Regions from separate parts of the Actinomyces sp. HMT 175 genome, predicted to be linked through region 2. Evidence: riboswitches for the same ligand, from Rfam matches in the RefSeq annotation. Region 2 holds a riboswitch; the other holds the start of a gene.
What was found. Region 2 has a riboswitch for FMN ahead of JJJ14_RS06485 (ABC transporter permease). Riboswitches for the same ligand answer to the same signal wherever they lie in the genome.
Positions count from the first base shown of each region.

Region 1: another riboswitch for FMN. It lies ahead of ribD (bifunctional diaminohydroxyphosphoribosylaminopyrimidine deaminase/5-amino-6-(5-phosphoribosylamino)uracil reductase RibD); the one in region 2 lies ahead of JJJ14_RS06485 (ABC transporter permease).

Region 1 covers NZ_CP068012.1:1,211,279-1,215,685, reverse strand. Annotated here, with positions in the region: gene JJJ14_RS05240 (ATP-binding cassette domain-containing protein) at 1-184, shown strand, start outside; gene rpsT (30S ribosomal protein S20) at 327-587, shown strand; gene JJJ14_RS05230 (DUF1846 domain-containing protein) at 695-2,182, shown strand; FMN riboswitch at 2,314-2,443, shown strand; gene ribD (bifunctional diaminohydroxyphosphoribosylaminopyrimidine deaminase/5-amino-6-(5-phosphoribosylamino)uracil reductase RibD) at 2,530-3,618, shown strand; gene JJJ14_RS05220 (riboflavin synthase) at 3,618-4,277, shown strand; gene JJJ14_RS05215 (bifunctional 3,4-dihydroxy-2-butanone-4-phosphate synthase/GTP cyclohydrolase II) at 4,271-4,407, shown strand, end outside.
Region 2 covers NZ_CP068012.1:1,507,023-1,511,429, forward strand. Annotated here, with positions in the region: gene JJJ14_RS06480 (ABC transporter substrate-binding protein) at 82-1,068, opposite strand; gene JJJ14_RS06485 (ABC transporter permease) at 1,134-1,979, opposite strand; FMN riboswitch at 2,263-2,413, opposite strand; gene putP (sodium/proline symporter PutP) at 2,555-4,048, opposite strand; gene acpS (holo-ACP synthase AcpS) at 4,314-4,407, opposite strand, start outside.

The sequences.
Region 1 (4,407 bases), 300 kb from region 2:
GGAGCTGGCCACGGTGGTCATCGGCGCCATAGACGCGTGGGCTCGAACCTCTGCCGCGATCCTCGTGGTCACCCATGACCCAAGGCTTGTTGAGCGTGCGGAGAACCAGGTAGAGCTCAGCACAGGCGAGCAAGTTCACGTGCACAGCCTCCATGAGCACGAAGCCATTGAGAATTTGGACTGATAGAGTCACCCCTTGGACCTCTGGCCTGGCCGGCTGCGGGGTCCGGCGACCGGGTCAGCCAGGTGCCCCACCACCTCATGTCAACCCGTGGCGCGAACCCTCTCTCCGGCCATTGACCAATCAGACGCGAGAAAGTTTCACCGTGGCGAACATCAAGTCCCAGATCAAGCGCATCAAGACCAACGAGAAGGCCCGCCTGCGCAACAAGTCCGTCAAGTCCGAGCTCAAGACCTACGTGCGCCGCGTGCGCGAGGCCGTCGAGGCCGGTGACAAGGACGCCGCGCTCGAGCACCTCAAGGCCGCCTCCCGCAAGCTGGACAAGGCCGTCTCCAAGGGCGTCATCCACAAGAACCAGGCCGCCAACCGCAAGTCCAAGCTCGCCAAGCGCGTCGCCTCCCTCTGAGGCCACCGCAGCAGTGAGCATCTGAAGGGCGCCTCCCACCGGGGAGGCGCCCTCCCCTTTTTTCCATCACCTTCACCCGTTCATCAGACCGCTTCAAGGAGAGCCCATTGCGCATCGGATTCGACCGCGACAAGTACCTGCGGATGCAGTCCAGCCACATCGCGGAGCGCCGCGCCCAGTTCGGCGGCAAGCTCTATCTGGAGTTCGGCGGCAAGCTCATTGACGACATGCACGCCTCGCGCGTGCTGCCGGGCTTCACCCCGGACAACAAGATCGTCATGCTCGCCGAGCTGGCCGACGAGGTCGAGATCGTCATGGCGGTCAACGCCAAGCACCTCGCCCGCAACAAGGTCCGCGCGGACCTGGGCATCCCCTACGAGGACGACCTGCTGCGCCACATCGACGCCTTCCGCAGCTACGGCCTCTACGTGGGCAGCGTCGTCGTGACCCAGTGGACTGATGACAACCGCCAGGCCCAGGACTTCAAGCGCAAGCTCGAGGCGCTGGGCATCACGGTCTACCGTCACTTCCCCATCCCCGGCTACCCCGGTGACGTCGCCCGCATCGTCTCGGCGGAGGGCTACGGGCGCAACGAGTACATCGAGACCAGGCGGGACCTGGTGGTCGTCACCGCCCCCGGCCCGGGCAGCGGCAAGATGGCCACCTGCCTGTCCCAGATCTACCACGACCACCAGCGGGGCATCTCCTCGGGCTACGCGAAGTTCGAGACCTTCCCGATCTGGAACCTGCCTCTGGACCACCCGGTCAACATCGCCTACGAGGCCGCCACCGCCGACCTCGACGACGTCAACATGATCGACCCCTTCCACCTGGCTGCCCACGGCGTCCAGACCGTCAACTACAACCGCGACGTCGAGGTCTTCCCGGTCCTGAGCCGCCTGTTCGAGGAGATCCTGGGCTCCTCGCCCTACGCCTCCCCCACGGACATGGGCGTCAACATGGCCGGCAACTGCATCAGCGACGACGAGGTCTGCCGGCAGGCCGCCTGCCAGGAGATCATCCGCCGCTACTACCGGGCCCTGGTGACCGAGAAGCGCGAGGTCATCGCCCCCGTCCAGTCCCAGCGGATCGCGCTGCTCATGGCCAAGGTGGGGGTGAGCAAGGAGGACCGCCCCGTCGTGCCGCCCGCGCTGGAGGTGGCTGAGGCCACCGGCGAGCCGGCCTCGGCGATCGAGCTGCCCGACGGACGCATCGTGACGGGCAAGACCTCCGCCCTGCTGGGGTGCTCCTCGGCGATGCTGCTCAACGCCCTCAAGCTCCTGGCCGGGATCGATGATGACGTCAACCTGCTGGCCCCGGCCTCCATCGAACCCATCCAGAAGCTCAAGACCCAGAGGCTGGGAAGCCGCAACCCGCGCCTGCACACCGACGAGGTGCTCATCGCCCTGGCCGTGTCCGCCAACGGGGACGACAACGCCCGCAAGGCCCTCGACCAGCTCGAGACGCTGCGGGGCTGCGAGGTCCACACCTCCACGATCCTGGGCTCGGTGGACGAGGGCATCTTCCGCGCCCTGGGAGTCCAGGTCACCAACGAGCCCGTCTACGCCACCAAGTCCCTGTATCGCAAGAAGTGAGGCCCGGTGCGGGCCACCCTCCTGCGGTGCGCCCGCACCCGGACACCCTGCCGAGGTGTGGATGGTCACATAGGTGCGCAGAGGTGACTGAACGCACTCGCGCGCGGTACATTCTCCCCAACGAGATGAGCTCGTGTGCTCTGGGGTCGGTGAAAGTCCGAACCGGCGGTGACAGTCCGCGACCCGGTCGCATCCAGCGACCGGCTGACCAGGTGGAACTCCTGGACCGACGGTGAGAGTCCGGATGGGAAGCGCACACGGGACACACCATGCCTCGCCCGGTGCCGTGCACCCGGCGGTCGACCATGGCGGTGTCTCTCCCCAGCGCACCCGAGGGAGAGGACCGGATGACCTCGTTCACCACCGTGCAGACGGCCGCGATGCAGCGCGCCCTTCGGGCCGCGGCCTGCCCCGACGCCCCGCCCGGCCCCAACCCCCGGGTCGGCTGCGTCATTCTCTCCCCCGACGGCGACGTCCTCGCCGAGGGCCATCACCGTGGCGCCGGCAGCGCCCACGCCGAGGTCGACGCACTGGCGAACCTCGCTGCGACGGGCGCCTCCGCCCGAGGAGCGACCGTCCTGGTCACCCTCGAGCCGTGCAACCACCAGGGCCGCACCGGCCCGTGCGTCAAGGCGCTCCTCGACGCCGGCGTGGCCGAGGTCATCTACGCCCAGGACGACCCGACCGAGCAGGCCGGGGGCGGCGCGGCGGCGCTGGAGGCCGCCGGCGTGCGGGTACGGCGTGGGCTGTGCGCCCAGGAGGCAGCGCGTCTCAACCGCCCGTGGCTCCTGGCCGTGACCCGCGGGCGCCCCATGGTGACGTGGAAGCTCGCCGCCACCCTCGATGGCCGTATCGCCGCTGCTGACGGCACCAGCCAGTGGATCACCCCGGTGGCGGCCCGCCACGACGCCCACCGCCTGCGCCGCCAGTGCGACGCCATCATGGTGGGCACCGGCACCGCCCTCGCCGACGACCCCGCCCTCACCGTCCGCGATGAGGCGGGTCAGCCCGCGCCGGCCCACCTCCAGCCGTTGCGCGTCGTCGTCGGCTCCAGGAGCCTGCCTGCCACCTCCAGGGTGCTCGCCGACGACCACTACCTCCTCCTGCCCGACCACGACCCGCACGCCGTCCTGGCCGTCCTCGCAGAGCGCAAGATCCGCCATGTCCTGCTCGAAGGAGGCCCGACCCTCGCGACCGCCTTCCTGCGCGCCGGCCTCGTCGACCAGGTCGTCGCCTACACGGCCCCCGCGCTTCTGGGCGCGGGACCGGCCGCCCTCGCCGACTTCGGGGCGGCGACGATCGGCGATGCCCTGAGGCTGAGTCACCCCCGCGTCGAGGTCCTCGGCGCGGGTGACGAGCTCGCCGTCCGCTTCTGCGGTGATCTGGAGGCCAACGACGTTCCCACTGCCCACTTCCACACCGAGGAGAGTCACTGATGTTCACCGGAATCGTCGAGGAGCTCGGACGCGTCGTCCGGCTCGAGACCGTCGAGGACAGCGCCCGGCTGACGGTCGAGGCGCCCACCGTCACCCAGGACGTGAATCTGGGCGACTCCGTCAGCGTCAACGGGTGCTGCCTGACGGTCACCGCCGTGCACGGAAGCACCTTCACCGCCGACCTCATGGCCGAGACTCTCACGCGCACCACCCTGGGCTCCCAGGCGCCGGGAGACCCGGTCAACCTCGAGCGCGCCCTGCGCGCCAGTGACCGGCTCGGCGGGCACATCGTCCAGGGGCACGTCGATGCCACCGCCGAGGTCCTCGACCACCACCGCGGTGAGCACTGGGACCTCCTACGCATCGGCCTGCCGCAGGAGATCGCCCGTTACGTGGCCGTCAAGGGATCGGTCGCCCTCGACGGGGTGTCGCTAACGGTCGTCGACGTCGTCGACGCCCCCAGCACCCTCGACGTCGCCCCTGTGCCGGGTGCGGGGGCGTCGCTCAGCGTCGGGCTCATTCCCGAGACGCTGCGACGCACGACCCTGGGCACGAGGCGACCCGGAGAACGGGTCAACCTCGAAGTCGACGTCCTGGCCAAGTACGCCGAGCGTCTTCTGGGCGCCCGCCCGAGCCAGGAGGGGCAGCAGGCATGCTGAGCACCAGGAGCGCATCCCCGGGCACGCGCATGGACCGCGTCGAGGACGCTCTCGCCGCCCTGCGCGAGGGCCGGACGGTCATCGTCGTCGACGATGAGAGCCGGGAGAACGAGGGGGACCTCATCCTGCC
Region 2 (4,407 bases):
CTGTGTATCGCATTTTACCGGTAGTTATACCTGGGGATTTGTATAAGTTGTTATACAGATGTCCTTGGCGACCACCTGGAGTCAGTTGCCTGTCAGGGGCACGCAGATGTCGGCGGCCTTGGGTGTCTTCTTGTCGCCCAGGATCTTGTGGGAGGCGAGGAACTCGATCATCGGTGTGAAGTCGTCGACCCGCACTGAGCCGACGGCCGCCTTGCCCTCCCCGCTGACCAGCTTGCCCGTGGCCACGGCGACCTCGCGGGCGTTGGCGGCCTGAGTGGAGTCGACCAGGTCCTGCACGTACTCCTTGGTCGCCTCGACGGCGGCGTCGGGGTCCTTGACGAAAGCGGTCATGCCCTCCACTGAGGCCTTGACCGCCGCCTGAAGGTCCTCACGCCGGGAGTCCAGCAGCTTACGGGTCGTCACCAGGGAGACGCCGATGAGGGGGATCGACTCGGCCGGCTGGATCGTGCGCACCGCGGTGCCGGCCTGCTTGATCTGCACGGCGTCGTTGTTGGAGAAGCCGACGACGGCGTCAACCTTGCCGCCCACGAGCGCCGCCTGCTGGGTGTAGCCGATGTCCTGGATCGTCAGGTCGGACTCGCTCAGCGAGGCGGTGTCCATGGCCAGCTGGAGGGCGTACCAGGTCTCCCCCTTGCGTCCCGGTGTACCGACGGTCTTGCCCTTAAGGTCCGCAGGCGCCTTGATCGCAGAGCCCTCCGGGACAATGAGGCAGGCCGGGTAGGACTGGTAGTAGCCGCCGACGACAACGAGGTCGGACCCGTTGGAGGCGGCGACGACGGCCTCATCTGCTCCGGCGACGACGAGCTGCTCCTTCCCGCTCAGAAGAGCGTCGAAGAGTCCCTCCTGGGCCCCGTGATGACGCAGGTTCACCCCGGAGGCGTACTTGCTGTCCTTCTTGGCCATGTAGAAGGGGGCGAACTGGATGTTGGGCGTGTAGGTCAGGCCGATGGTCAGTGGGCTACTCGCCTGTGAGGAGCAGGCGGCGAGCACACCGGTTCCGCTCAGGACGAGACCACTGGCGAGCAGGTGGCGGCGCGAGAGGGGCATGAGTATTTCCTTTCCAGGGGGATCGGGGTGGGGCGATCGAGCCGGAGCGCGATGGTCGAGGAGGCTCAGCCGGTGCGCCGGCCGCGCAGGGCGTCCACGGTGCGGCTGCGCTGCTCGAGCTCGTGGAGCGCCCAGTGGATGGTGGTGGCCAGGATGCACAGGAGGGTGATGGTGGAGAACATGCCGGTGGTGTCCACCTTGTCGCGCTGGGTGGACAACAGCATTCCCAAACCGTCGCCACCCATAATCATCTCTCCGACGACCGCCCCGGTGATGGACAGGGTGAACCCTGTGCGCAGTCCGGTGTAGATCGCCGGAAGCGTCATGGGCAGCTCCATGTGCACGAGCATGCTCAGCCCGTGCGCGCCGTCGAGCCGGGCAGCATCGATGACGTCCGTGTCCAGGCCCCGCAGCCCCAGAAGCACGGTGATCGTGATGGGGAAGAACACCATGAAGGCGCACAGGATCACCACCGGCAGAGTGCCGTAGCCGATCCACAGGACGAGGAGCGGGGCCAGGGCGATACCGGGAACCGCCTGGCTCGCAGCGACATAGGGCAAGACGGCCCGGGAGAAGAACCGCCAATGGTGCAGTGCCCAGGCCAGTGGCAGCGCGAAGGCGGCGGCCAGCAGACAGCCCAGCAGCGCCTCCTTGAGCGTCACCCCTGCGTAGGAGGCCAGCCCCGCCTGGGTCAGGCCCAGCCACATCCGGTTGATGACGGCCAGCGGACTGGGAAGGAAAATGGCCGGAACAGCGCCTGAGGCCGCGGCGGCCTGCCACGCGACAAGCAGAGTAGCGCCGAGAAGGAACGCCGGCCACGGGCCGCGGCGGCCTGCTGAGCGGACACGAGGCACATGGTGAGCCGGAGCCGTGCGCGACGACTCTGAGGCGGACCCCGACGGCGAGGGCATCGGTGAGGTCGAGGACGTCAACGGCTCCTGGACATCGCAGGATGCCACGGTGGAGGAAGCTTGAGAGCGTGCGGCCTTGCCGATGGGGCTGGGGCTGTACACGACGGTGTCCTCCCGGGTCGTTCCGGGAACGGGCGCTCCCGGATGCACCGGGGTCCGCCTGTACACCGTCGGTCGGCGCACACACGTGCTGGGCGCTCGCTCGGTTCACCATCCAGTGAGCTCACCGTCGTCCGTGAGATCGGGACGTTGCCTCGAGCCGCGGGTCACCCCGCCGAGCGCCACGCGCATCCTCCCCTCCGGACTTTCACCGTCGGTGCCGGGATTCCACCGGCTCAGCCGCCGCACCCATGGCCGCCTCAGGCAGCTGTGGTGCGAGCGGGTCGCGGACTGTGACCGCCGGTTCGGACTTTCACCGACCCCGGAGCACGTTGCTGGCCGCAAGGATACAACGTTGATCGCCACACGGCCACTGCGGTTGTGGCGACCGTCGTTGTGGGCCACCACAGCCGCAGTCGTGGACCGCTCACGGCGCCATGATGATCCACAGCGCCGCGAGCAATGGTGTGGGCCGTCTATGCCCGTGAGGCCGCGACAGCGGCGTCGAACTCCTCGGAGATCTCCTTCGAGGGCTGACTCATCCGAGATACGGCCACGGCCACAGCCAGGTTGCCCACAAATCCGGGCACGATCTCGTAGAGGTCGAAGATGCCGCCCGGGCCACCGGAGACGTTCCCCCAGATCATGACGACGACGGCCCCGGTGATCATTCCGGCGAAGGCACCCATGGCGCTCAAGCGCTTCCAGTACAGGGACAGCAGGATGGTCGGTCCGAAGGAGGCGCCGAAGCCGGCCCAGGCGAAGGCCACGAGGTCGAGGATCGTCTTACTGGGGTTCCAGGCCATGACCGCCGCGACCAGGGCGATGGCGAAGACCGCCATGCGCGAGTAGAGCACCATGCGGTTGCCACTGATCTTCTCCTCTCGGGTGCGGGCGAAGGAGCCGTACAGGTCCTCGATGAGCGCTGAGGAGGTCACGAGCAGCTGAGAGGAGATCGTCGACATGATGGCGGCGAGGATGGCTGCCAGCATGAAACCGGCGACCAACGGGTGGAAGAGCAGCTTGCCCAGCGTGATGAAGACGGTCTCCGGGTCGGCCAGCTGCTTCTTGTCGTGCTGGTAGGTGGCCACGCCCACGATCGCGGTGCCGGCTGCACCGAGCACGGCGAAGAGCATCCAGCCGATTCCGATGGTGCCTCCGGCCACGGCCTCCCGGGGGCTGCGGATGGCCATGAACCGGACGATGATGTGCGGCTGACCGAAGTAGCCCAGGCCCCAGGCCAGTGCCGAGATGACGCCGAGCAGCGTCGTCGTCGGCCCCCAGATGACCCAGTAGTGAGGGTCGACCTCGGCGATGGCCTTGGTCAGGTTGGACAGTCCCCCGAGCCGAATGACACCTGCGACGGGCACCATGACCAGGGCGGTCACCATCATGACTCCCTGCACGAAGTCGGTGTAGGACACGGCCAGGAACCCGCCGATCAGCGTGTAGACCACGGTGATGGCGGCGACGATGACCATGCCGAGGCGATAGTCCATTCCGAAGGAGGACTCGAAGAAACGGCCGCCGGCGACCATGCCGGAGGAGACGTAGAAGGTGAAGTAGACCAGAATGATGAGGCCACTGGACCAGCGCAGCAACCGATGCGTGTCGTGGAGTCGGTTGTCCAGGAAGCTGGGGACGGTGATCGAGTTGTTGGCGACCTCGGTGTAGGCGCGCAGACGCGGGGCCACCAGCAGCCAGTTGGCCAGGGCTCCGACCGTCAGTCCGACGGCGATCCATCCCTCGACCAGTCCACTGACGTACAGGGTTCCCGGCAGTCCCATCAGCAGCCACCCCGACATGTCCGAGGCTCCCGCCGACAGTGCCGCCACCCAGGGATTGAGGTCGCGGTCGGCGAGCATGTAGTCGTCGAAGTTATCCGTTCGCAGATAGGCCCAGCCCCCGATGGCGAGCATGGCCACGAAGTAGACGATCATCGCGATGGCTTGATAGGTAGTGGCAGTCATCTATATGTCCTCACGTCAGTCAGAGGGGAGACATACCGCTGCAGCCGTTGGAGAAGGGACTCCTGGAGTCTCGTGAGTGATCCGTATCGGCGTGCGCGGCATATCGCGGCTCGTCGTTGATGTTCCTGATGGCGCGACCATGAGCGATGGACAAGTACTACGGATGATGTGCAAATCCGTACGTGACATGACATGACGGGCAGCAGTGACCGCTCACTGGATCATGGTCAAGGTTTCCTCACCGGTCCTTCTGTGTGGGCACGACTCAACGCACGTGAAGGACGATGGCCGCGGCGTAGTCACCGTCATGGCTCATGGAAACCGGCCAACACCCTGGGGTTGATACCTCCTCTCCGAGG